3 regions of the Caballeronia grimmiae genome follow, and region 2 is predicted to be linked to each of the others. Evidence: predicted binding sites of a transcription regulator. Region 2 holds the regulator's gene; each other region holds the start of a gene.

Region 1 (7,314 bases), on a different replicon from region 2:
GTTTTGATCGCGCCCCCGCTCTACTCGACACAGAATGCCTTGAGATGACTAACCTGTGGACTGATATGGCTGACGACGAGTCTACCGTCGACATGGTGACTGCGGAAGAAGACCTACTCGAGCCACCTGAGGCCTATGCGACGTTCGCTTTCACACTCAAATTGGGATTAGAAAGCTTACGGCGCCATTTTTGTGGCAAGGGGATACTAGTTGTCTGCGGCAACGTCCGTGCTGACTTGGCAGAACAAGTCGCCACCATTGACAATGTCCAGTCCGCAGTCGAATTTCTTCAGACGAAGACCGTACAGGAGCCGGTTGTCAACACGCAGCGCGGCACTGTCTTCCACTGGAACAGGCACTCGCGATTCGCCCGAGAGCGGGCGGCAGCGCGTAGAGCAGTTAGTACCGAATTGAGCAAGCACAGGTCGACCAAAAAAAGCTAATAATGAATCGCTGCTCCACCGCCGACTTACTTCATGTCGACAGCGCGGCGCATTGCAGCCGTCAGGCCCTGCCGCGTTCTGTGATATCCGGCCCAAGGATCAGCGCCCAACGACCGCATACGTTGCACCGCATTCGCAATTGTCCATTGATCGGCTGATGCCACGTCGTTTAACTCCTCCCAGGCGATTGGCATCGAGACGCCCATACCAGGCCTTGCACGAGCAGAATATATTGCGGCAGTGCTCGCGCCTTTGCTGTTCCGGAGGTAGTCAATGAATATTTTCCCGACGCGATTTTTCGGACCGAGCACCGCCGAGAATCGCTCCGGCATGAGCCGCGCCATGTAACGCGCAATCGATTGAGAGAAGGTTTTGATGTCTTCCCAGTCTTGCCTGCGGGTGACCGGCACGACGATGTGATAGCCCTTCCCTCCGCTAGTCTTGATGAAGCTTTTCAGCCCAATCTCGTCAAGCAAAACCTTCGCGAGGGTCGCCGCATCCGTCATCATTTGCCAGGGAAGCGAGGGGTCTGGATCTAGGTCCAGCACGAATCTATCGGGGTGTTCCAAGTCGGGCTGACTCGCGTTCCAACTGTGCAATTCCACCGCGTTCATCTGCGCGACGGCAACGAGCGCTTCTCTGGTGTCAATTACCAACAAGGGTTGATGTCCCGGAAAGAAGTCTGAAGGCAACCGCGTGATGCCTGGTATCGCGGATCGCTCCTCGTGCTTTTGGAAGAACAACTCCCCCTGTATCCCCTCGGGTGCGCGCACGAGAGAAACCGGCCGATCCATGAGGTACGGAAGCGCAAACTCGGAAATCTCGTCGTAGTAGCGTACCAGTTCAATCTTTCGGATTCCCGATTGTTTGTCGATTACCCGATCGGGATTGGAAATCTTGACGCCAACAACAACCGGAGCGCTACCAGTTTGTGCTCGTCCTAGCGGCGCCCCCTCGCCCGTCTGGCCGCTCACAGTGCCAACGTCAACCGCCGCCTCTTGAGTGATGGACGAGGCCGCCTTGTCGTAACGGAGGCCTTTGAATGTGGCGTGCCTCGCTTCTCCACCAGGTGTCCATTCGAGAAACGACGCCTCAACCACAATCTCGGGCGTCAGCCACACGAATTCCGTGCCTCGCTTGTGCGACGGTGGGTTGTAGAACGGCGGCTCCGTAGTAGCGAATGCCACGACCCGCTGTTCAAGCTCTGCCCGTTGTGCGGTCCGCAATTCCGCCTTGACCGTACCCGCGTATCGAAGCGACCCATCACGCTCGTGGACGCCAATCATAAGTGACCGAATTCCTGATCGCGCACCGGAGGGTCTGGTGAAGCCACCAACGACGAACTCTTGCCTCAGGAAGCATTTCAGTTTGATCCAATCAGTGGAGCGACCAGAACGATATGGAGCATCCAGGCGCTTGCCCATGATGCCTTCAAGACGCATCCGGCATGCGGACGCCAGCAATGAATGTGGATCGTCAGTGAAAGATTCACTGGTACGAATCCTTTCGCTTGGAAAATCTGCCAGCAGGGAGATGAGGGCCTCTCGCCTTTCACGAAGCGGCGACTCGCGCATATCCTGTCCGTTTATAAAGAGCAGATCGAAAGCGAAGTAGGTCAAATCCGATGTGCTCCGGCGATCGAAGGCGTTTTGAAGCGCGTTGAAGTCTGGCAATCCGCTGTCGTTCAAGACCACGACTTCTCCATCGAGCCATACTGTCTCGCTCGGTAGCGTCTCGATCTCGCGAGCCAACGCAGGCATCTTGCTGGCCCAATCGTGGCCTCCACGCGTAATGAGCCGGGCTTGTCCGCGCTCAAGCCTGCACATCAGCCTGTAGCCGTCGAACTTAATCTCGTAAGACCATTCGCCAACAGTCGGGGGGGCTTTGGCAAGCGTTGCGAGTTGCGGGGCAATCGCATCCGGCATCTTCTGCATTGATGGCCGCCTTCGTCTGGTCGAAACATTCTTCATCCCAACTGGCACTTGCATCGCTCCCTTTCGATAAGCGAACGCACGAACTTCCTTAGACCCAACGCTTTCGATAACGCGCGATAATCCTTGCCCAAGCCTGCAAGTCCCCAATTCGCCAGCACATGAACGTACACCAGTTTCTCGAGACCGTCCTGAGGATCGAACTCCAGCACGTCGGCAAAATGTTCACCTCGGTTGAACTATTTCTGAGCAGTGGAGAGTCTGCCTCCATAACGATCGAGGCGATGGGCGACCAGTACACGATTCATAGCTTTGCCATGGCCGCGCATTTTGCACATGCTGCCGATCTCCCCTCGTTTTTTGACAGTGTTGGCAGTCGTGGCCGAGTGCTCGCTAATACTTACCCTCTGGATTCGATCCTTCTGAGACAGGCGCACACAGACATTAAGGAATACCTGATTCGGCACGGCATTTACACGCCATGACCCTCCCCCGTGTCGGACATAGCCGCCGACATCTTCTCTATCCCGATCTTCAGGCATGCCGATACCATGCCCAGCGCGAATTCCAGATTGTCCGTAGACGGTCCGAAGTCGAGATCGACCTCGCCACTAGGTCTTCGGACAAATTCATGATCAAGCGCCGTTAGCGTGCTGTGCGCAGCCGCTAGCGACAGTCCGCGATACATCGTCTGATATAGATAATCGAGCCCTGCTATGTGGGCGGCATCGAACGCGGAAAACTCGCCCTTCTTGTGCTCGGCATCAAGCAGGGCGAGCAATGCCGTTCTGTCGCCTTCCGATAGCGTGCTATTGACCGTCTGCTCTCTCGTCATGCCCTGCACCTGCTTCCGCTTTTGCCGCATATCCTCCGCGATCAACTTTTCTACGACGCTCGGCTCAACGACAAGGGCGACAGCGTGAAAAAGCGCTTCCGCGGCAGTTCGAGTTTGGGTCATGGAATCGGGGATGAGTCCACGCTCCGCGAGGATGATTGCTCCCTGGCAAGCCCGGACGCATTTCATCCAATAAGCTGCCGCAAACAGCTTTGCCGGCGAACCATCGGAGAAGGTTGCTTCGTGGAGTTGCCTGACCGCTTCATCCGACCAGCCATCGCACTCCGCGAATTGCGACGGGAATTGCTGTCGGACTTCCTTGCGATGATGTTCGACCTCCGCCGACAGAAATCCCCGCGTCCCGAAATTGTCGTCTGCCGTCATCTTCTTCCAACGAGAACAAAGAGCCATCATACGACTACAGCCGCCCTGACTTGATCGCACCCCATTTTTACGAGTTGTGCAAGCGAGACAAGAGTGACATATACTGTACATTCATACAGTACTCGATAGGCGACCTTCCGTGGGACTTCCGGCACCGGAGACAATCCATCCTTCGCTCTGGCTCGGCTCGCAACTAGCGGCTGGCCGGGCGAATGTCATGCCGTGCGGGTTTCCAGAGCTTGCCGCCGAGCTGCCGGGAGGCGGTTGGCCAAGGGGCGCCCTGACCGATCTGCTGGTGCAGCAGCCCGGCGTGGGCGAACTCCGTCTTCTGCTGCCGGCATTGCGCCAATGTGCGCACCGGCCGATTGCATTGCTACTGCCCCCGCACACGTTCCATCCCGAGGCTGCCGCCTACTGGGAACTGCCGCACTCGACGTTCAACGTGATCCGCGCACAGAAGACTGCCGATGCCCTCTGGGCCGCGGAGCAGATCTTGCGTGCTGGCACCTTCGGCGCGTTGATTTTCTGGCAATCGCACGTGCGCCAGGATTCCCTGAGACGCCTCCATCTTGCTGCACAGACCAGCGAGACGCTCTTCTTCATGGTTCGGCCGTTGGCCACTGCCAGCGACACATCGCCCGCCCCTCTTCGGCTCGCGGTGAGACCGCGGCGCGACAGCGTGGCGCTCGACTTCGTCAAACGCCGTGGCCCAGCGCGCGACGAGCCGTTGATCGTCCAACTTTCACACTCGCCCATCCTTTTGAATCGCCATGCAAGTCTGGATCGGCGCGTATCTGCCGCACCTCAGTCTCGAAGTCTTCCAGCCGAAGTGGTCTCTTGATTCGGACCACGGTCTCGTCGTTTTGGATCGCGAGCGGGTGGTGGAATGCGACAAGCGCGCGATCGACGCGGGAGTTCGCACGGGCATGCGCAAAGGCGGCGTTCTCACGCTTGTACCCAACGCCCGCATCTGCGATCGCGACGAGATCCGCGAACAGCAGACTCTCGTGGACGTAGCTACGGCTCTCATGCAGTTCAGCCCGCTGGTGACCATCGCGGAAGAAGAAACCATACTCGTCGACATCTCGGCGAGTCTGCGCTTGTTCGGAGGCATACGCGCGATCAGGCGTGCGATGCGCGCATCCCTAGCCGCATTCGGCTTCACTGTCCAAATCGGAGTCGCGCCGACCGGCGAGGCTGCATGGCTGATGGCCAGGTTCCGCGGCGGGCAACGACTCTCTGTACGCTCGCTGATGCGGCAACTACCGGCTTTGCCAGCCTTGTTGATACCAGACACGCGACGCTACTCTGATTGGTTCACTGGTCTTGGTTGTGAGACCGTCGCCGATCTGCGCCGCCTTCCCCGGGCAGGCTTGAAAAAGCGATGCGGAACCGCCCTGCTGGACCGGCTCGACAGAATGGTCGGCGAAGCACCAGAGCTTTTCCACTGGGTTGAAACCCCGCCGACATTCAACGCGCGCATTGAATTGCCGGATCGTGTCGAACACGCTGAAGCTGTTCTCTTCAGCGCGCGACGACTCATTGTGCAACTCACAGGATGGCTCGCGAGCAAACAACTCGCCCTGAAACGTTTTTCCGTTTTGCTGGAACACGAACGTGGTCGCTCAGCCGTCCCGCCGACGCAAATTACCGTAGCTTTGGCCGAGCCCACGTGGCACGAAGAGCATTTGACGCGACTCCTGAAAGAGCGCCTTGGCCGCACTGCGCTTGATGCCGCCGTTATCGCTGTCCGGCTCGAGGTCGATGATGTTGCGCTCGCGGAGCCGCCATCGGATTCCCTCTTTCCTGACCCCGGCGGCAACAAGGAAGACCACGCCCGCCTGATGGAGCTGCTAGTTGCTCGACTTGGTCCGGAGAACGTTCTTCGTCCAGCGCCCATCGCCGACCATCGACCAGAGGTAATCGCGAACTGGGTACCTGTAACGAGCGATGCCAAGGGTTGCGATCTCCCGGGCGAGCAGCCTCGACCCGCGTGGTTGCTTGAAAAGCCCATCCAGTTAATGACGCGACAGCATCGCCCGTTTTACGGTAGCCCGTTGCGCACGGTATCCCCAGGCGAACGCGTTGAAGGTGGATGGTGGGATGGCGAACTGGTAACCCGCGACTACTTTGTTGCCGAGGCTGACGATCAAACGTGCTACTGGATATACCGGGAGCGCGTGGGCAGCCGCGAAGAAGAAGATCCTCGGTGGTTCCTGCACGGCCTTTTCGGGTGATGCGATGGACATCTACTCGTCAATGCTGCCCGGGTATGCCGAGCTGCAATGCTTCTCCAATTTCACATTCCTGCGTGGTGCATCGCACGCTGAGGAGCTGATTGAGCGCGCGGAGCGACTTGGCTACCTGGCGATCGCGATAACAGATGAATGCTCGCTCGCCGGCATCGTGCGTGCGCACGTCGCTGCTAAAAAGGCCAACATCCGCCTCATTGTCGGCGCGTATTTCCAGTTGACCAATGCCGATGGTTCGCCTGCGCTCGCGTTGACGTTGCTGGCCCAAAACCGCGAGGGATACGGCAATCTCTCGGAGCTGATCACGCTTGCCAGGACTCGCACATCCAAAGGAACCTACGTCCTAACGCCGCATGATCTCTCGCATCCAGACGCGCCTTACCATCACCTCAAAGGTCTTCCTGACTGCCTTGCAGTCCTGTCGCCCGAATATCCGGCGAAGGAGCAGCGACTTGACTCGCAAGTCGGATGGATCGCGGACACGTTTCCGGATCGCTGCTGGGTAGCGCTTACTCTTCATGCACGCGCAATGGACGACATTCATCGCGGGACAGTCGAATACGTCGCAGAAAAGCACGGCGTGCCGACAGTCGCCACGGGCGCCGTAACGATGCATGTGCGGTCCCGCAAGCCGCTGCAAGACACACTCACGGCAGTGCGCCTGAACCGCTCTATCGCGGAATGCGGTTTTCAGCTTGCGCAAAACGCGGAACAGCATCTGCGAGCACGATTGCGCCTATCCAACCTATACCCAGAGAAGGCGCTCTCTGAGACGCTCAACGTTGCCAACCGCTGCGCATTTTCACTCGACGAACTGCGTTACGAGTATCCCGATGAACTTGTACCGCCGGGCACCACACCCACCGCATACTTGCGGCAAGAGACTTACATAGGCGCTCACAGGCGTTTCCCTGAAGGCATACCGCACAAGGTGCAGCAGCAGATCGAACACGAGCTCGCGCTGATCGCCGATCTGAAATATGAGCCTTATTTTCTTACTGTGTACGACCTTGTCAGGTATGCACGCAGTCAGGGCATCCTATGTCAAGGCCGCGGGTCGGCCGCCAATTCAGCGGTTTGCTTTTGCCTCGGCGTCACGGAAGTCGATCCCGCCCGCAGCTCAATGCTGTTCGAACGATTTATCTCTAAGGAACGCGGTGAGCCGCCCGATATCGACGTTGACTTCGAGCACCAGCGCAGAGAGGAGGTCATTCAGTACATCTATCGAAAATACACACGTGTACGCGCAGCACTTGCTGCCGCTGTGACAACCTATAGGCCTAAGAGCGCACTGCGCGACTCTGGCAAGGCCTTGGGTGTCGATCCTGTTATCGTTGACAAGGTGGCGAAAGCGCATCAGTGGTTCGACTCAAGCGCAGACCTTTTGAAAAGATTCACTGAATCTGGCCTCGACGCCGACGCACCCGTTATTCAGCAATGGGCCGCTCTCGCCTCACAGCTTCTAAATT
Region 2 (7,314 bases):
GGATGCGGTCGATGATCGGGTCGAGCGTGCCCGCATCCGTAATCGTGCCGAAATAGAGGATCGCAAACACGAACATGCCAACGACAGGCGCGAGGTTCTTCAATCCGTCGATGACGAATTTGCTGGTCTGCAATCCGAATCCGCCAATCAGCGACGCCGCGATCGGCACGATGATCAGCGCCACGAGCGGCGACATGCGTTTGGAAAGAATCGCCCCGAGCAGGACGACGATGGTGGCGAGGCCGAGTAACGGCAGCATGTGTCTGTCTCCGAATCTTGTTTTTTGATGAGGCCCAGAGTAAGTTCGAAGCAGCGATCACACAATTGAAATGATTTGATCGCAGCTATCACGAACCATAATGGATCTCAATCTTCGCGATATTCGCGCACTCGTCGCCGTGGCCGAGGCGGGAAGCTTCACTCGGGCGGCCGAGCGGCTGCATCTGTCGCAACCCGCACTTACTGTGCAGATACGCCGGCTGGAAGAAGCGGTCGGCGCGCGCCTGTTCGATCGCAACAGCCGCAATGTCGCGCTGACGACGACGGGCCGCGAGCTTTTGCCGCTGCTGCGCAAATCTCTGCGCGACATGGAAAACGTGCTGCGTGACGCCCGCGCACTGGGCGAAGGCGAGAGCGGCACCATCCGCATCGCGTGCCTGCCGACTTTTGCGGCGAGTGCGTTGCCGGAATTAATCATCGGCACGAAACACGATGTGCCGCGCGTCACGTTCCAGATTCGCGACGTCGTAGCAAGCACCGTCAACGCGCTCGTGCGCGAGGAAGAAGTTGATATCGGGCTCACCGGGGGGGACGTGCTCGACCCGATGCTTGAGGTCCTGCATGCCGGTGTGGACCGGCTCGTCGTCGTTTGTCCGGGCGAGCATCCGTTCGCGAGCATGCGTCGAATCGGCGTGAGCGATCTCGCGCAGGTTCCGCTCGTGCTGACCGCACCGGGGACAAGCGTGCGCGCGGTTGTCGATGCCGCGCTTAGCCAGTGGAGCGGGCCGCTCGTTATTGCGTGCGAACCCACGTATATGATGACCGCCGTCGCGATGGTGCGCGCGGGCCTGGGCGTGACGATCCTGCCCGAGACCGCGCGAGAAGTGCGCGCCGAACCTGGGCTCGTCAGCAAAGAGATCAACGATCCAGCGTTCGTGCGGTCGATTGCGATCGTGAAGAAACGAGGCAGAACGTTGCCGTCGATCACCGACAAGTTCGTGCAACTGATGCGTCACAGCGTTAGGACGCGGTGAGCCGATTCCGGCTTTGCGCCGGGCTGAGACTTAAGCAGTCGCCAGGCCTGAATAGCCTAGTAACAACTGGATGGTTCGGAAATCTTTGGCTCACTCCAGCAGATGAGTTGCAGAGGCATGACGCGATGGATGTTCCCTACCACCGGCGTAGACCGTCATTGACTGCACTCACGACCAAAGATGAGTGACAGTTCTCGCATAACCCTCTAGGCGACGAGCGTCGTTCAAACTCCGATTGAGCACGCCGGCGCGAGAACCATCCCGAAGCCGCCGTCCGGTCAACCCGCGACGCTCACGCCAGAAAACCGCCCGCCACGCCCGCCCGTTCCTCGTCGATGCAGCGGTCGAGCATGCGCGACACCTCGCTGATCTTGCCGACCATGATGACGCGCGATTCGCTGCGATACACCCGTACCGGCGCGCGCTGCGCCGGTTCCGCATGAACCGTCTTCACGAGCGACACGCGGGCGAACGCCGGCTGGCGAGACGGCAGCACCGGCATTTCATCGAACAGATCGGGCGTGGCTTCGGTATGCGGACGCGCCGCGACGCCGCAGGGAATCAATGCACGCAGATGACGCAGGCGGCCAAACTGGCGGAAGGGCAACAAACGGGCAAAACGTTCCATGATGACTCTCCAGGCGATAGGACGCACCGCGGCGAGCCGGGAACGGCTGCCGTCATGCTTTGATGTACTCGAAACGCGCCGCGTCGTGCGTGGCGTGAGATGAAGCGGGCGCGCTAGAACTCGCCCGAGCGGATCAGACCGACCGCAATGCCTTCGAGCGCGAACTCACCGCTGCCGGAGCGCACGAAGATATTCTCGTAGTCCGGGTTCTCCGCGATGAGTTCGACGCCGTCCGTATGACGCTTCCAGCGCTTGACGGTGACGTCGTCGCCCAGACGCGCAACGACGATCTGCCCGTCCTTCGCTTCCGTGCGCTTCTGCACCGCGAGCAGGTCGCCATCGAGAATGCCGGCGTCGCGCATGGACAGCCCGCGCACCTTCAGCAGATAGTCCGGCTTGCTGGAAAAGAGCGCCGGGTCGCACGCGTAATGCTGCGAGATGTGCTCTTGCGCGAGGATCGGACTGCCGGCTGCGACCCGGCCGACGAGCGGCAGCGACAACTGCATGATGCTCGGATGCGGCAAGGTGAGCTGATGCGGCAACTCGTCCGGCTGTACGGCTTCGCCAATCAGCCGGATGCCGCGCGACGATCCCGCCGCCAGTTCGATCACGCCTTTGCGCGCCAGCGCCCGAAGATGCTCCTCGGCGGAATTGGCCGAACTGAAGCCAAGCTCCGCGGCAATCTCCGCGCGGGTGGGCGGGAAGCCGGTGCGCTCGATGGCGCGCTGCAAGAGTTCGAAGACTTCCTGCTGGCGAGCGGTAAGTTTTGAAGTTCTAGTCACTGGCTGGCCCCTGCTGCGCTGTATGGATGAACAGATGACTGTATTTTTATACAGTATTTCGCGCTTTTCAAGCATTACTTTAACTTCGTCGCGGAAGCGCCCGGAATTGGCCTTCGCAGGCGGAACGCAGCAGCAACAGCGCCGTTAGCACGATTCGATATAAAAAGATGAGAAACGATTATTTCTAATCATATAGCCGCGCCGATAGACTGATTCCGTCAATGGATAAGACGGAGAACGGGGAATGCAAAGCACGAAAGCGGGATTGGGGACCAAGGCGAGAAAGCTCTTCGCGGCGTTCGCGGTGACGGCGGCGACGGCGGCCATCAGCGTCCACGCTCATGCTCAAACCGCGTTTCTGAACGTGTCGTACGATCCGACGCGCGAGCTATATCAGGATTTCAACCAGGCGTTTGCGAAGAAGTGGAAGGCGGAGACGGGCGAGACCGTCACGTTCAAGCAGTCGCATGGCGGTTCCGGCGGCCAGGCACGCGCGGTCCTCGATGGCCTTCAGGCCGATGTCGTCACGCTCGCACTGGCCTACGACATCGACGCGCTCGCCGGCAAGGGACTCGTCAACGGCGACTGGCAGAAGCGCCTGCCGGACAATGCGTCGCCGTACACATCGACGATCGTGTTTCTCGTGCGCAAGGGTAATCCGAAGCACATCAAGGACTGGGACGATCTGGCGAAGCCGGGCGTCTCCATCGTCACGCCGAACCCCAAGACCTCGGGCGGCGCACGCTGGAACTATCTGGCCGCGTGGGCGTATGCGCAGCACAAGCCGGGCGGCAACGAGCAGAGCGCGAAGGACTTCGTCTCGAAGCTCTACAAGAACGCAGGCGTGCTCGATTCGGGCGCACGCGGCGCGACGACGAGCTTTGTGCAGCGCGGGCAGGGCGACGTGCTGATCGCGTGGGAGAACGAGGCGTTCCTGTCGCTCAAGGAGTTCGGCCCGGACAAGTTCGAGATCGTCGTGCCGTCGGTGAGCATTCTGGCCGAGCCGCCGGTCGCGGTGGTCGACAAGGTCGTCGACAAGCACGGCACGCGCAAGCTCGCCGAGGCGTATCTGAAGTATCTGTATAGCGACGAAGGCCAGCAGATCGCGGCGCGCAACTTTTATCGTCCGCGCTCGAAAACGGTCCCGGCCGATCTCATCAAGCAGTTTCCGAAGCTGAAGCTCTACACCATCGACGATACCTTCGGCGGCTGGACGAAGGCGCAAAAGACGCACTTCGCGGACGGCGGCGTGTTCGATTCGATCTACCAGCCGCAGTAACGGCAATGAGCAGGGCGGCCCGATGATGGAGCATCGAGCCGATTGAAGCGACGACAAGCGGCGCGCCATGACGCCGCTGTACGCACATGCAGCAACGAGCGCCCGCCCCGGCGCACTGGAACAGGATGATTCACGCATGAGCACTTTCAACCTGCGCAAGCCAAGCGCGCTGCCGGGCTTCGGCCTGACGCTCGGCATTACGCTCGCGTATCTGAGCCTTATCGTGCTCATACCGCTTGCAGCCACCTTTGCCAAGACGGCGACGCTCGACTGGGCGCAATTCGTGCGCGCGGTGACGTCGCCGCGCGTGCTGGCGTCGTACCGGCTGACGTTCTTCGCCGCGCTCGGCGGGGCGCTCATCAATGCGGTGTTCGGCTTTCTCGTCGCGTGGGTGCTGGTGCGCTATACGTTCCCGTTCAAGCGTATCGTCGATGCCATCGTCGATCTGCCGTTCGCGCTGCCGACTTCCGTCGCGGGCATCTCGCTCGCGGCCGTGTATGCGGGCAACGGCTGGATCGGGCAATTTCTCGCGCCGCTCGGCATCAAGGTCGCGTTCACGCCGCTCGGCGTGCTGGTCGCGCTGACGTTCATCGGCTTGCCGTTCGTCGTGCGCACGGTGCAGCCGGTGCTCGAAGAGTTCGAGCGCGAACAGGAAGAGGCCGCCGCGTGTCTCGGCGCGACGCGCTGGCTGACGTTTCGCCGGGTCGTGCTGCCGTCGGTTTTCCCCGCGTTGCTGACGGGCTTTGCGCTGGCGTTCGCGCGTGCGCTCGGCGAATACGGATCGGTTATTTTCATCGCCGGCAACGTGCCGATGAAGTCGGAGATCACGTCGCTGCTCATCATCACGAAACTCGAACAGTACGACTATGCCGGCGCGACGGCGCTCGCAGTCGTGATGCTGTGCGTATCGTTCCTGATGTTGCTGTTCATCAATACGCTGCAATGGTTCCTGCAAAGGCGCACGAGCAGGACGGTCGCGCCGCCGGCCCCGACGCTGCAGGTAGAGGGAGGCCGCGCATGAGCACGCCCGACAGCAAGGCCATTGCGATGAACACCGCCCCGCAACGCGAAGTCCATACGCTCAATCCGGTGACGGAGCCACGCGCGATACGCTGGCTGCTCATCGCCATCGCGCTCGTGTTTCTCGCGCTGTTTCTCGTCGTGCCGCTCGTCGCGGTGTTCGCGCAGGCGTTCGCGAAGGGCATCGACTATTACTTCGAGTCGCTGAAAGACCCGGATGCGTGGTCCGCGATCAAGCTCACGCTGATGACCGCCGCGATCGCCGTGCCGCTGAATCTGGTGTTCGGCCTGGCGGCGTCGTGGGCCATCGCGAAGTTCGAGTTTCGCGGCAAGGCGCTTCTGACGACGCTCATTGACCTGCCGTTTTCGGTGTCGCCGGTCATCTCCGGTCTCATCTACGTGCTGATGTTCGGCGCGCAAGGCTGGTTCGGACCGTGGCTCGCATCGCATGACGTGCAGATCATCTTCGCGGTGCCGGGCATCGTGCTCGCGACGATCTTCGTCACGTTCCCGTTCGTCGCCCGCGAACTCATTCCGCTGATGCAGGCGCAAGGCAACGACGAAGAAGAAGCCGCGCACGTGCTGGGCGCATCGGGCTGGCAGATTTTCCGGCGCGTGACGCTGCCGAACGTGAAGTGGGGCTTGCTCTATGGCGTGATTCTCTGCAACGCGCGTGCGATGGGCGAGTTCGGCGCGGTGTCGGTGGTGTCGGGTCATATTCGCGGACAGACGGACACGATGCCGCTGCACGTCGAGATTCTCTACAACGAATACAACTTCTCGGCCGCGTTCGCGGTGGCGTCGCTGCTGGCCTTGCTCGCGCTCGTCACGCTCGGGCTGAAGCTCATCGCGGAGCGGCGCATGTCGCAGTCGCTCGTCGAAGCCAGAAAAAGCGCACAGAACTAAGGATCATCATGAGCATCATCGTTCGTAATCTGCAAAAGCGTTTCGGCGATTTCACCGCGCTCGACAACGTCACGCTCGATTTTCCGGCGGGCGAACTCGTCGCGCTGCTGGGGCCGTCGGGATGCGGCAAGACCACGCTGTTGCGCGTGATCGCCGGCCTCGAACAGGCCGACGCGGGCCAGGTCTTGCTGAACGGCGAGGACGTCGCGCATGTCGGCGCACGCGATCGGCAAGTCGGCTTCGTGTTCCAGCACTACGCGCTCTTCAGACACATGACGGTGTTCGAAAACGTCGCGTTCGGCTTGCGCGTGAAACCGCGCCGCGAGCGCCCGACCGAAGCGGCCATCCGCGAGAAAGTGCATGAACTGCTGAAGCTCGTGCAGCTCGACTGGCTTGCGCAGCGGTTTCCGTCGGAACTGTCGGGCGGTCAGCGGCAGCGTATTGCGCTGGCGCGTGCGCTTGCGGTCGAACCGAAAGTGCTGCTGCTCGACGAGCCGTTCGGCGCGCTCGACGCCAAGGTTCGCAAGGAACTGCGCAGCTGGTTGCGCCGCCTGCACGACGACCTGCACATCTCGACGCTCTTCGTTACGCACGATCAGGAAGAGGCGCTCGAAGTGGCGGATCGCATCGTCGTGATGAATCATGGACGCGTGGAGCAGGTCGGCAGCCCGCAGGATGTGTACGATCATCCACAGACGTCCTTCGTGTATGAGTTTCTTGGTGCGGCCAACCGTCTGCAAGGCAACGTCGATGCGAGCGGCTTCATCGCCGATGGCGCCGCGAAAGCGATCACCACGCAGGCGCATTTCAGCGGCCGCGCGCTTGCTTATGTGCGTCCGCACGATCTCGCGCTGTATCGCGCCGACGATGCGGAAGGCGTGGCGCACCCCGATGGCATCGTGGTCGGCGTGCGGCGCGTGGTGACACTGGGCGGCTCGGTGCGCGTGGAGCTTGCGGGCGATACGGGCGGCGTGCTCGAAGCCGAACTGGACCGCGAAGCATGGCGCGCGCTGCGGCTCGACATCGGCGATGGCGTGCGCGCGGTGCCTCGTGCGCTGCGCGTGTTTCCGGCGCAATGACGCGTTAGACAGAACAAAGACAGCAGACAAGAGAGGCAGAGAATGAACTTCCAGCAACTGCGCTTCGTGCGCGAGGCGGTGCGCCAGAACATGAATCTGACGGAAGTCGCCAACGTGCTCTATACGTCCCAATCGGGCGTGTCGAAACAGATCAAGGACCTCGAAGACGAGCTCGGCGTCGATATCTTCATTCGCCGGGGCAAGCGTCTGACGGGCCTGACCGAGCCGGGCAAGCAGGTGCATCAGCTGATCGAGCGCATGCTGCTCGATGCGGAGAACCTGCGGCGCGTCGCCCGCCAGTTCGCCGATCAGGACAACGGCCATCTCGTCGTCGCGACGACGCACACGCAGGCTCGTTACGCGTTGC
Region 3 (7,314 bases), on a different replicon from region 2:
AACAACACCGACATGGATATCGCGACCTTCTCGATCAGTTCGCCGGACAGCACGCCCTGCACGAACGCTGCGCACGTCGCGCTGAAGGTCGGCAACAGCAGGTCGTTATCCACGAAGCGCGCCGCCAGTTCCCATATGCCGATCAGCACCAGCGCAATCAGCGTCTTGCGCAGCCATGCGCGGTCGGTCAGACGCTTTGCAAGCGGCAAAGGCGCTTCATGCCGGACCTGATCCGGCGTCGACGGAATCGCTTCAAACTCGGGCCGCACGGGCGGCTCCATGAATTGCGGCGTGCTCATCGCGCGGCCTCCTCTTCGAACAGAAGGCGATGAATGCGCGCGACACTCTGCTGAAACTCGCCGCGCCCCACGCTTTCCTGCGAATACTGATGACTGTTCAATTCGGCGCGCACACGGCCCGGATGCGGCGTCAAAAGCAGAATGCGATTGCCGACGATGAGCGCCTCTTCGATCGAATGCGTGACGAACAAGAGCGTGAACCGTTCATCGCTCCAGAGGCGCAGCAGTTCTTCCTGCATCCGGCGGCGCGTGAGCGCATCCAGTGCGGCGAAAGGTTCGTCCATCAACAGCACGCGCGGCTGCATGGCGAGCGCACGCGCGATGGCGACGCGCTGTTTCATGCCGCCCGATAGGGTATGCGGATAAGCGTCTGCAAAACGCGAGAGACCGACTTTGTCGAGGAAATGAAGGGCGCGCTCGCGTGCTTCCGCGCGGCTTAGTTTGCGCGCCACGCGCAGGGGAAACACGACGTTCTGCAATACCGTCTTCCACGGCGGCAGCTGATCGAATTCCTGGAAGACGACGATGCGATCCGCGCCCGGCCCCGTCACGCGTTCGCCGTCAATCTCGATGCTTCCCGCCACCGGCTCAATGAAGCCCGCGACCGCCTTGAGCAACGTCGACTTGCCGCAACCCGATGGGCCGAGCAATACGAAGCGGTCCGCGCCATACACGTCGAAGCTCACGTCATGCGTCGCGCGAACGAGACGTTCCGGCGTGCGGTATTCGAGCGTGACGTTACGCGCGGATAGCAGTTTTCCGCTCGTGGCAGCGGCGCGGCCGCCTTCGACCGGATAAAGCAAGTGGGGATTTGCAGCCATGTCAGCAACGCATCAAGGCAAACCATCAAGATACCGGCGCGTGCTTCGTGCGCTAAACAATCATTGCGCATATCCAATGCATGAGCATGGATAAGCGCATAAGTGCTTTAGCTGCCGTCCTTAGTCGCGGGATCGCTGAAGAAATAGTCCTGCCATGACTTCAGCTCGTTCTTGATTACTCCCACGCGGTGCATGAATTGCGCAAGCGCGAACGTGTTCTGAGGCGCGACCTTGAATTGCACCGCCGGGTCCTTGATCACCTTCACGAGCAGATTGCGGTCGATCTTCGCCTGATTCACGCGCAGATAGATATCGGCGGCGTCTTCGGGATGCTGCGTGACGAAGCGCGCGGCATCGGCGAGGCCATCGACGAAAGCACGATACGTCTTGGGGTTCGCGTTCCTGAACTTCTCGGTGGCATAAAGCACGGTGGCGGAACTGGGGCCGCCGAGCACATCGTACGAATTCAACACGATATGCGCCTTCGGATTTCCCGCCAGCTCTTGCTGCTGGAATGGCGGATTGCCGAAGTGCGCGTTGATCTCCGTGCCGCCCGCGATGATGGCCGCTGCCGCATCGGGATGCGGCACCGCCTGAGTGAGTTTGTCGAGCCGGTCGTATTGCTTGTCGCCCCATTGCTTCGCCGCTGCGTATTGCAGAACGCGCGATTGCACCGATACCCCTACCGCCGGCACCGCGATGCGGTCTTTCTCGCTGAAATCGGCGATGGTCTTCACGCGCGGGTCGTTCGACACGAGGTAATACGGCAGATTGCCGAGCGACGCGACGCCCTTCACGTTCTGGCGGCCGTGCGTGCGGTCCCAGATGGTCAGCAAAGGCCCCACGCCTGCCGCGGCAATGTCGATGGAACCGGAAAGCAGCGCATCGTTGATGCTCGCGCCGCCCGAGAGCTTCGCCCAGTCGACCTTGATATCGATGCCCTGCTTCTTGCCTTCCTGTTCGATGAACTTCTGATCGCGCGCCACGTTAAGCAGCAGATAGACCACGCCATATTGTTCGGCTATGCGCAGCGTGCCTTCGGCGTGGACAGCCGGCACGCCCGCGCCGATCGATAGCGCCAGCGCGGCGGCGAGCGCACGCCATGCGCCCTTCCCTTGTCGAGAATGCATCGGAAACCCCGTGTTTTATGGACTATTCGTGTGCCGTCAGAACGGCGTGTCGCCTTCGATCGTCGTGCGATACAGCTTGCGGCGCTGATCGTCCGGCGTACCGGCGGCGAGATGCATGACCGAGCGGTTATCCCAGAACACCATGTCATGCTCGCGCCAGGCATGGCGATAGACGAACTCAGGCTGCACGCTATGCGCGAAGATTGCATCCAGCAACGCGCGGCTCTCGTCCTCCGGCATGCCGATGATGCGCGTCGTGAAATGCTCGCTGACGAAAAGCGCCTTGCGGCCGGTTTCCGGATGCGTGCGCACCATCGGTTGCACGACGGGCTTCACTTCCGCGATCTGTTCCGCAGTGAGATTGGGCCGCCACGGACTGCGCTTTTGCAACTCGGCATATTTGGCGAGGTACGTGTGCTCCGCCGTGCGCCCCTCCACTGCTTGTCTGAGATGCGCAGGCAGCGTGTCCCATGCAAGATGCTGATTGGCGAAAAGCGTATCGCCGCCAGTGGCCGGCAACTCTTGCGCATGCAGCATCGAGCCGAGGCTCGGCTTTTCCTTGTATGAGAGATCCGAATGCCAGAAATGGCCGGCATCGCCCAGGCCGATCGGCTTGCCGTTCTCGACGATGTTCGACACGATCAGCACTTCAGGATGCCCGCTCAGTGCGAACTGATGCAGCACGTGTCGCTGCAAGGGGCCGAAGCGCCTGCTGAACGCCACTTGCTGCCCGGGTGTGATGCGCTGATCGCGAAACACGAGCACGTGATAGTCGAGATGCGCACGATGGATGCGCGCAAAATCGGCCTGCGAGAGCGGCCTGGACAGATCGAGACCGATCACCTCGGCGCCTAGCGGGCCATCGAACGGACGAATCACGATGCGTTGATCGACGGCTTCTTCGGAAGCGTCGTGGGTCGGAGAGAGAATCGTCACGGTTGCTTTTTAAACGGCGAATAGACGAACAATCTACGCCGCACGCGACGCATGAGCAAACAACGATACGCGATTTCGTTATTCGCCGGTACGCTAAGGACTCACTGAATCATCGAGCGCATCGAAGGGCAATTCGACCTGCACCGGCGCGACGAACGCGTCCGCTTCTCCCGGCACGCTCAACGCACTGACGCGCACGCCGAGCAGGCGCAGCCGCCTATCGAGCGGAATACGTTTCAAACACTCCGTCGCCGCGCGGCGAATGTCGGTGGCGTCGGCGGTTGCGACGGGAATTGTCAGATCGCGCGTGACGGTGCGAAAGTCGTCGAAGCGCAGCTTGATGCCGACTGTTCGGCCGACATAGCCCTTGCGTTGAAGATCGTCCGCGACGCGCTTGCATAAGTCAGTGAATTTGGCCGACAAGGTCGTGCGATCGTGCTTCGGATGGAGATCGCGCTCGAACGTGGTCTCGCGGCTCATCGACTTCGGCGTGGAACTGACGACCACGTCACGATCGTCTTGCCCCTGAGCGATGCGCGCAAGCCACGCCGCATACGTGGGGCCGAAATGCGTCTGTAGAAAACCGAGGTCGGCGGCCGCGATATCGCCTACCGTCACGAGGCCAAGCGCCGCCAGCTTTTCGTTCGCCTTCGGGCCGATGCCGTTCACCTTGCGCGCAGCCAGCGGCCAGATGCGTGTGGGCAGGTCGTCCATCGTCAGAATGGTGAGACCGTCGGGCTTGTCCAGCTCGGAGCCGATCTTTGCCAGCAGCTTGTTCGGCGCAATGCAGATGGAGCACGTCAGACCGGTTGCTTCGTACACGGCGTTCTTCATGCGCTTGCCGATCTCGGCGGACTCTCCCGGCATATCGCTGACGTCGATATAGATCTCGTCGATGCCGCGATTTTCTATTTGCGTCGTGAAACTCGCGATTGCAGCTTTGAAAAGGCGCGAATAGTGACGGTATGACTCGAAGTCAGTCGGCAGCAGAATGGCGTCGGGCGCAAGCTGCGCCGCCTTCATCATGCCCATTGCAGAAAACACGCCGAATTTGCGGGCTTCGTACGTGGAGGTCGTCACCACGCCGCGGCCCGCGTAATCGCGCAGGCGCGCGAAGCGGCGTGTGCCATCGGGAAGCGTCTCAGGCATCGCGTTGCGCCCTCCGCCCACGACGACCGGCTGCCCGCGCAGTTCTGGATAGCGCAGCAGTTCGACCGACGCAAAGAATGCGTCCATGTCTAGATGCGCAATACGTTTAACGGGGCTATGCGTGGCGAGTGTCGAGGGTGACGCGTTCATCGACGGAGGAAAGACTCAAAGGCGGCGAGGCTGGATAGAAAATGGCCTACTGTACATTCATACAGTCATTTTTGCCAGTGCGCCGCCCGATGCTTACTCCGGCGTGCGTTTTTCCGCGAGCGCACGGCGGCAGTCGTCGAATACCTGTCTAACGACGTCGGATTGATAGTTGAGGTCTTCGCTATCGAGAATTTCTTCGACGGCGTCGCGCGCCCAGTCGGCTTCGAGCATCGCGCAATGACGCGTCGCAAGATCGCGGGCAATGGCGGCCAGTTTCGCGATGGTCAGCCAGTCCGCAAACCGCTGATGCCGGTCGAGCCATTTATGCGCCGCTTGCACATGGAACGACGCCGCCGGCCAGTCGCCATTCAGATAGAACGCGCCAAGGCTGCCGCATGTGAGCCAGCAAAGCAATTCGACGCGATCGCGGGTACTGAGAGTACGAGGGACATCGTTCATGGCGGCAGTTCACGAAAGACGTTTCGACGAGAAGCGCTGAAGCACGCGCTTACGTTCCGTATTGAAACACGGTAGCACGTGATGGTGCGGCGCGGCACTGCTCGCATTAGTCGACATCGTGCGCTGACGAACGCTTTCGTCTGCCTCATTAACCGCTAATTCACGAAGCCCAAGCTGCTTTGCATCGACGGCTGCTACCAGGGCCCGGCAAGCGAGACCGTCGATTCCTCAGTGAATTGTTAATGACGGAGCCCATCATGTTCGAACGCCTTTCTCAATCCCTCGTCGAATTCATTTCCTCGCGGCGCGACGCCGGGACCGATGCCTACTTCGCTTCGTCGACCGATCTCGCGGACCTCGAGCTCCGCATGCACCACGTTGAACAGGAAGCGCCCAGCTATACGCTGCCTTTTTGCGGTTCAGTGAGATCGCATGACCATGCAAACCGCTCTTAACGCCTTAGCGCTTTCAGCGCGCCGCTATTTCGCATCGTCGCGGCCGGGCTGGCCAAGCATCACGGTCCAGCCAAGACCCCGCACATTGCGAATGACGCTTGCACCGAACTTCTTGCGCACCGAATGAATGAGCACGTCGACCGCGTTGCTCTCGACTTCCTTGCCCCAACCGTAAAGACGGTCTTCCAGTTGATCGCGCGAGAATATCGTGCCGGGGCGTTCCATCAATGCGTGCATCAAGGCGAACTCGCGCGCCGATAGCACGCCTGAAGTCTCGCCGCATGTCAGCGTGCGCTGATCGAGATTGAGATTGATGGACTCGTCGCCGAGACGCGAAACCGCATAGCCCGCTTTTCTGCGCAGCACCGCGCGAATCCGCGCCAGCAACTCAGGCATGTCGAAGGGCTTGAGAAGATAATCGTCTGCGCCGAGATCGAGACCTTGCACGCGCGTGTCGAGGTCGTCGCGTGCTGTGAGGATCAGCACGGGCGTCGCGTTGCCCGCCGTGCGCGCCTGTCGCAACAGTTCGATGCCGGTCATGCCCGGCAAGCCGAGATCGAGCAGCACCACGGTGTATTCGGCGGCGTCCATCGCCTTGCGGCCCGCGTTGCCGTCGCGCACCCAGTCGACGGCGTAATCCGCGTCCTTCAGTGCGCGCATCAGACTCGTGCCGATCTGCACGTCGTCTTCGATCAGAAGAATTCGCATATTGCACCTTGCTCATCGCAATGGGCAGACGTCAAAGCGCGAAGCGCTGCAAAAGCACGACCGGTCTCGAGCGATTCATCGCGCCGCGTGGCGAATGAATTGTAGTCGGCGCTCAGGCGGTTGCAGCATTGCTTCGCGCGGGCGCATCGTCCATGCTTTCATCGACGGGTAGGCCGAGGGCCGCGACGATGCCGGAACGCCCGTCGCCGCGATTGCGCAACCTCACTTCGCCGCCGTAACGCACCGCGATGGCCTTGACTATCGATAAGCCAAGCCCGCTGCCTTCCACCTCTGCGTTTGCGCGGAAGAAGCGCTCGAATACGCGCGGCAGCAATGCCTCGTCGATGCCCGGTCCCGTGTCGATGATCTCGACCCACACCCTGTCCTTGTCGCGACGCATGCGGACATCGATGATCCCGCCATCGGGCGTATAACGCACCGCATTGGACAGAAGATTCATCACCGCGATGCAGATGTCCGCTTCCACCGCGCGCACGTGCGCGCTCATCACTTCTTCCGCGCCGACATCGAGGCCGCGCTGGAATGCGATCGGCAGCACATCGGCGATGGCGTCCTTGATGACGACGGACATATCCACGCGCGCCAGCACGCTGCCGCTTAACGGCGCGTCCGCGCGCGCCAGTCTCAACAACTGTGTGATGAGACTGCCGCTGCGTGCGATACCGCGCCTGAGTTCGTGAAATCGCTCCTGATTGCCGGGCGCGATATGCGGCGCGAGGTTATCGGCCTGAAGCTGAAGCGCAGTGAGCGGCGTGCGCAATTCGCGCGCTGCGTCGGCAATGAATTTGCGCTCGCTCTCTATGGATTTGGCGAGCCGTTCGATCATCGTATTGATGGAACGAATGAATGGCGCGAGTTCCGCAGGCACGCCGACGCTCGGCAGCGGCCTGAGATGGCCCGCGTCGATGGCCTGCACTTCGCTGCCCAGCCGGTTGAGCGTGCGCAGCGAGCGCTGCACGACGAGCACCACGGCGATCCACATGAGCGGCAACAGCACGGCGATGGGCCATAGCGTTCGGGTGGCGTTCTCTTCCGCCAGCGCCCGGCGCACGGAAGAACGTTGCGCCACCTGAATTGTCATCGTCGGTTCGTCCCGCGTGAAGACGCGCCACTCTTCACCGTTGAACGTGGCGTTCGAGAAGCCCGGCGGCGCATCGGGCGAGAAGCGCAGCGATGGATCGGTCGT

Evidence for each region. The regulator LexA, encoded in region 2, represses DNA repair genes until DNA is damaged. The targets are predictions, from matches to a motif close to ACTGTATNNNNATACAGT.
Region 1: imuA (translesion DNA synthesis-associated protein ImuA) is a predicted target of LexA. The motif match lies at 3,696-3,713, and genes of this name have one in related genera.
Region 3: dinB (DNA polymerase IV) is a predicted target of LexA. The motif match lies at 4,534-4,551, and genes of this name have one in related genera.

The regions. Positions count from the first base shown of each region.
Region 1 covers NZ_CP084275.1:300,716-308,029, reverse strand. The annotation lists gene LDZ21_RS27790 (hypothetical protein) at 1-443, shown strand, start outside; gene ligD (DNA ligase D) at 470-2,377, opposite strand; gene LDZ21_RS27780 (hypothetical protein) at 2,536-2,859, shown strand; gene LDZ21_RS27775 (DUF5677 domain-containing protein) at 2,847-3,593, opposite strand; gene imuA (translesion DNA synthesis-associated protein ImuA) at 3,733-4,434, shown strand; gene LDZ21_RS27765 (Y-family DNA polymerase) at 4,364-5,830, shown strand; gene LDZ21_RS27760 (error-prone DNA polymerase) at 5,835-7,314, shown strand, end outside.
Region 2 covers NZ_CP084271.1:1,533,823-1,541,136, reverse strand. The annotation lists gene LDZ21_RS07315 (CitMHS family transporter) at 1-259, opposite strand, end outside; gene LDZ21_RS07310 (LysR family transcriptional regulator) at 360-1,253, shown strand; gene LDZ21_RS07305 (hypothetical protein) at 1,546-1,881, opposite strand; gene lexA (transcriptional repressor LexA) at 1,995-2,663, opposite strand; gene LDZ21_RS07295 (sulfate ABC transporter substrate-binding protein) at 2,908-3,942, shown strand; gene cysT (sulfate ABC transporter permease subunit CysT) at 4,079-4,963, shown strand; gene cysW (sulfate ABC transporter permease subunit CysW) at 4,990-5,868, shown strand; gene LDZ21_RS07280 (sulfate/molybdate ABC transporter ATP-binding protein) at 5,877-6,947, shown strand; gene LDZ21_RS07275 (CysB family HTH-type transcriptional regulator) at 6,990-7,314, shown strand, end outside.
Region 3 covers NZ_CP084272.1:1,064,051-1,071,364, forward strand. The annotation lists gene LDZ21_RS18580 (ABC transporter permease) at 1-299, opposite strand, end outside; gene LDZ21_RS18585 (ABC transporter ATP-binding protein) at 296-1,120, opposite strand; gene LDZ21_RS18590 (ABC transporter substrate-binding protein) at 1,228-2,250, opposite strand; gene LDZ21_RS18595 (TauD/TfdA dioxygenase family protein) at 2,287-3,186, opposite strand; gene dinB (DNA polymerase IV) at 3,280-4,422, opposite strand; gene LDZ21_RS18605 (hypothetical protein) at 4,579-4,944, opposite strand; gene LDZ21_RS18610 (DUF3563 family protein) at 5,202-5,399, shown strand; gene LDZ21_RS18615 (response regulator transcription factor) at 5,424-6,107, opposite strand; gene LDZ21_RS18620 (sensor histidine kinase) at 6,220-7,314, opposite strand, start outside.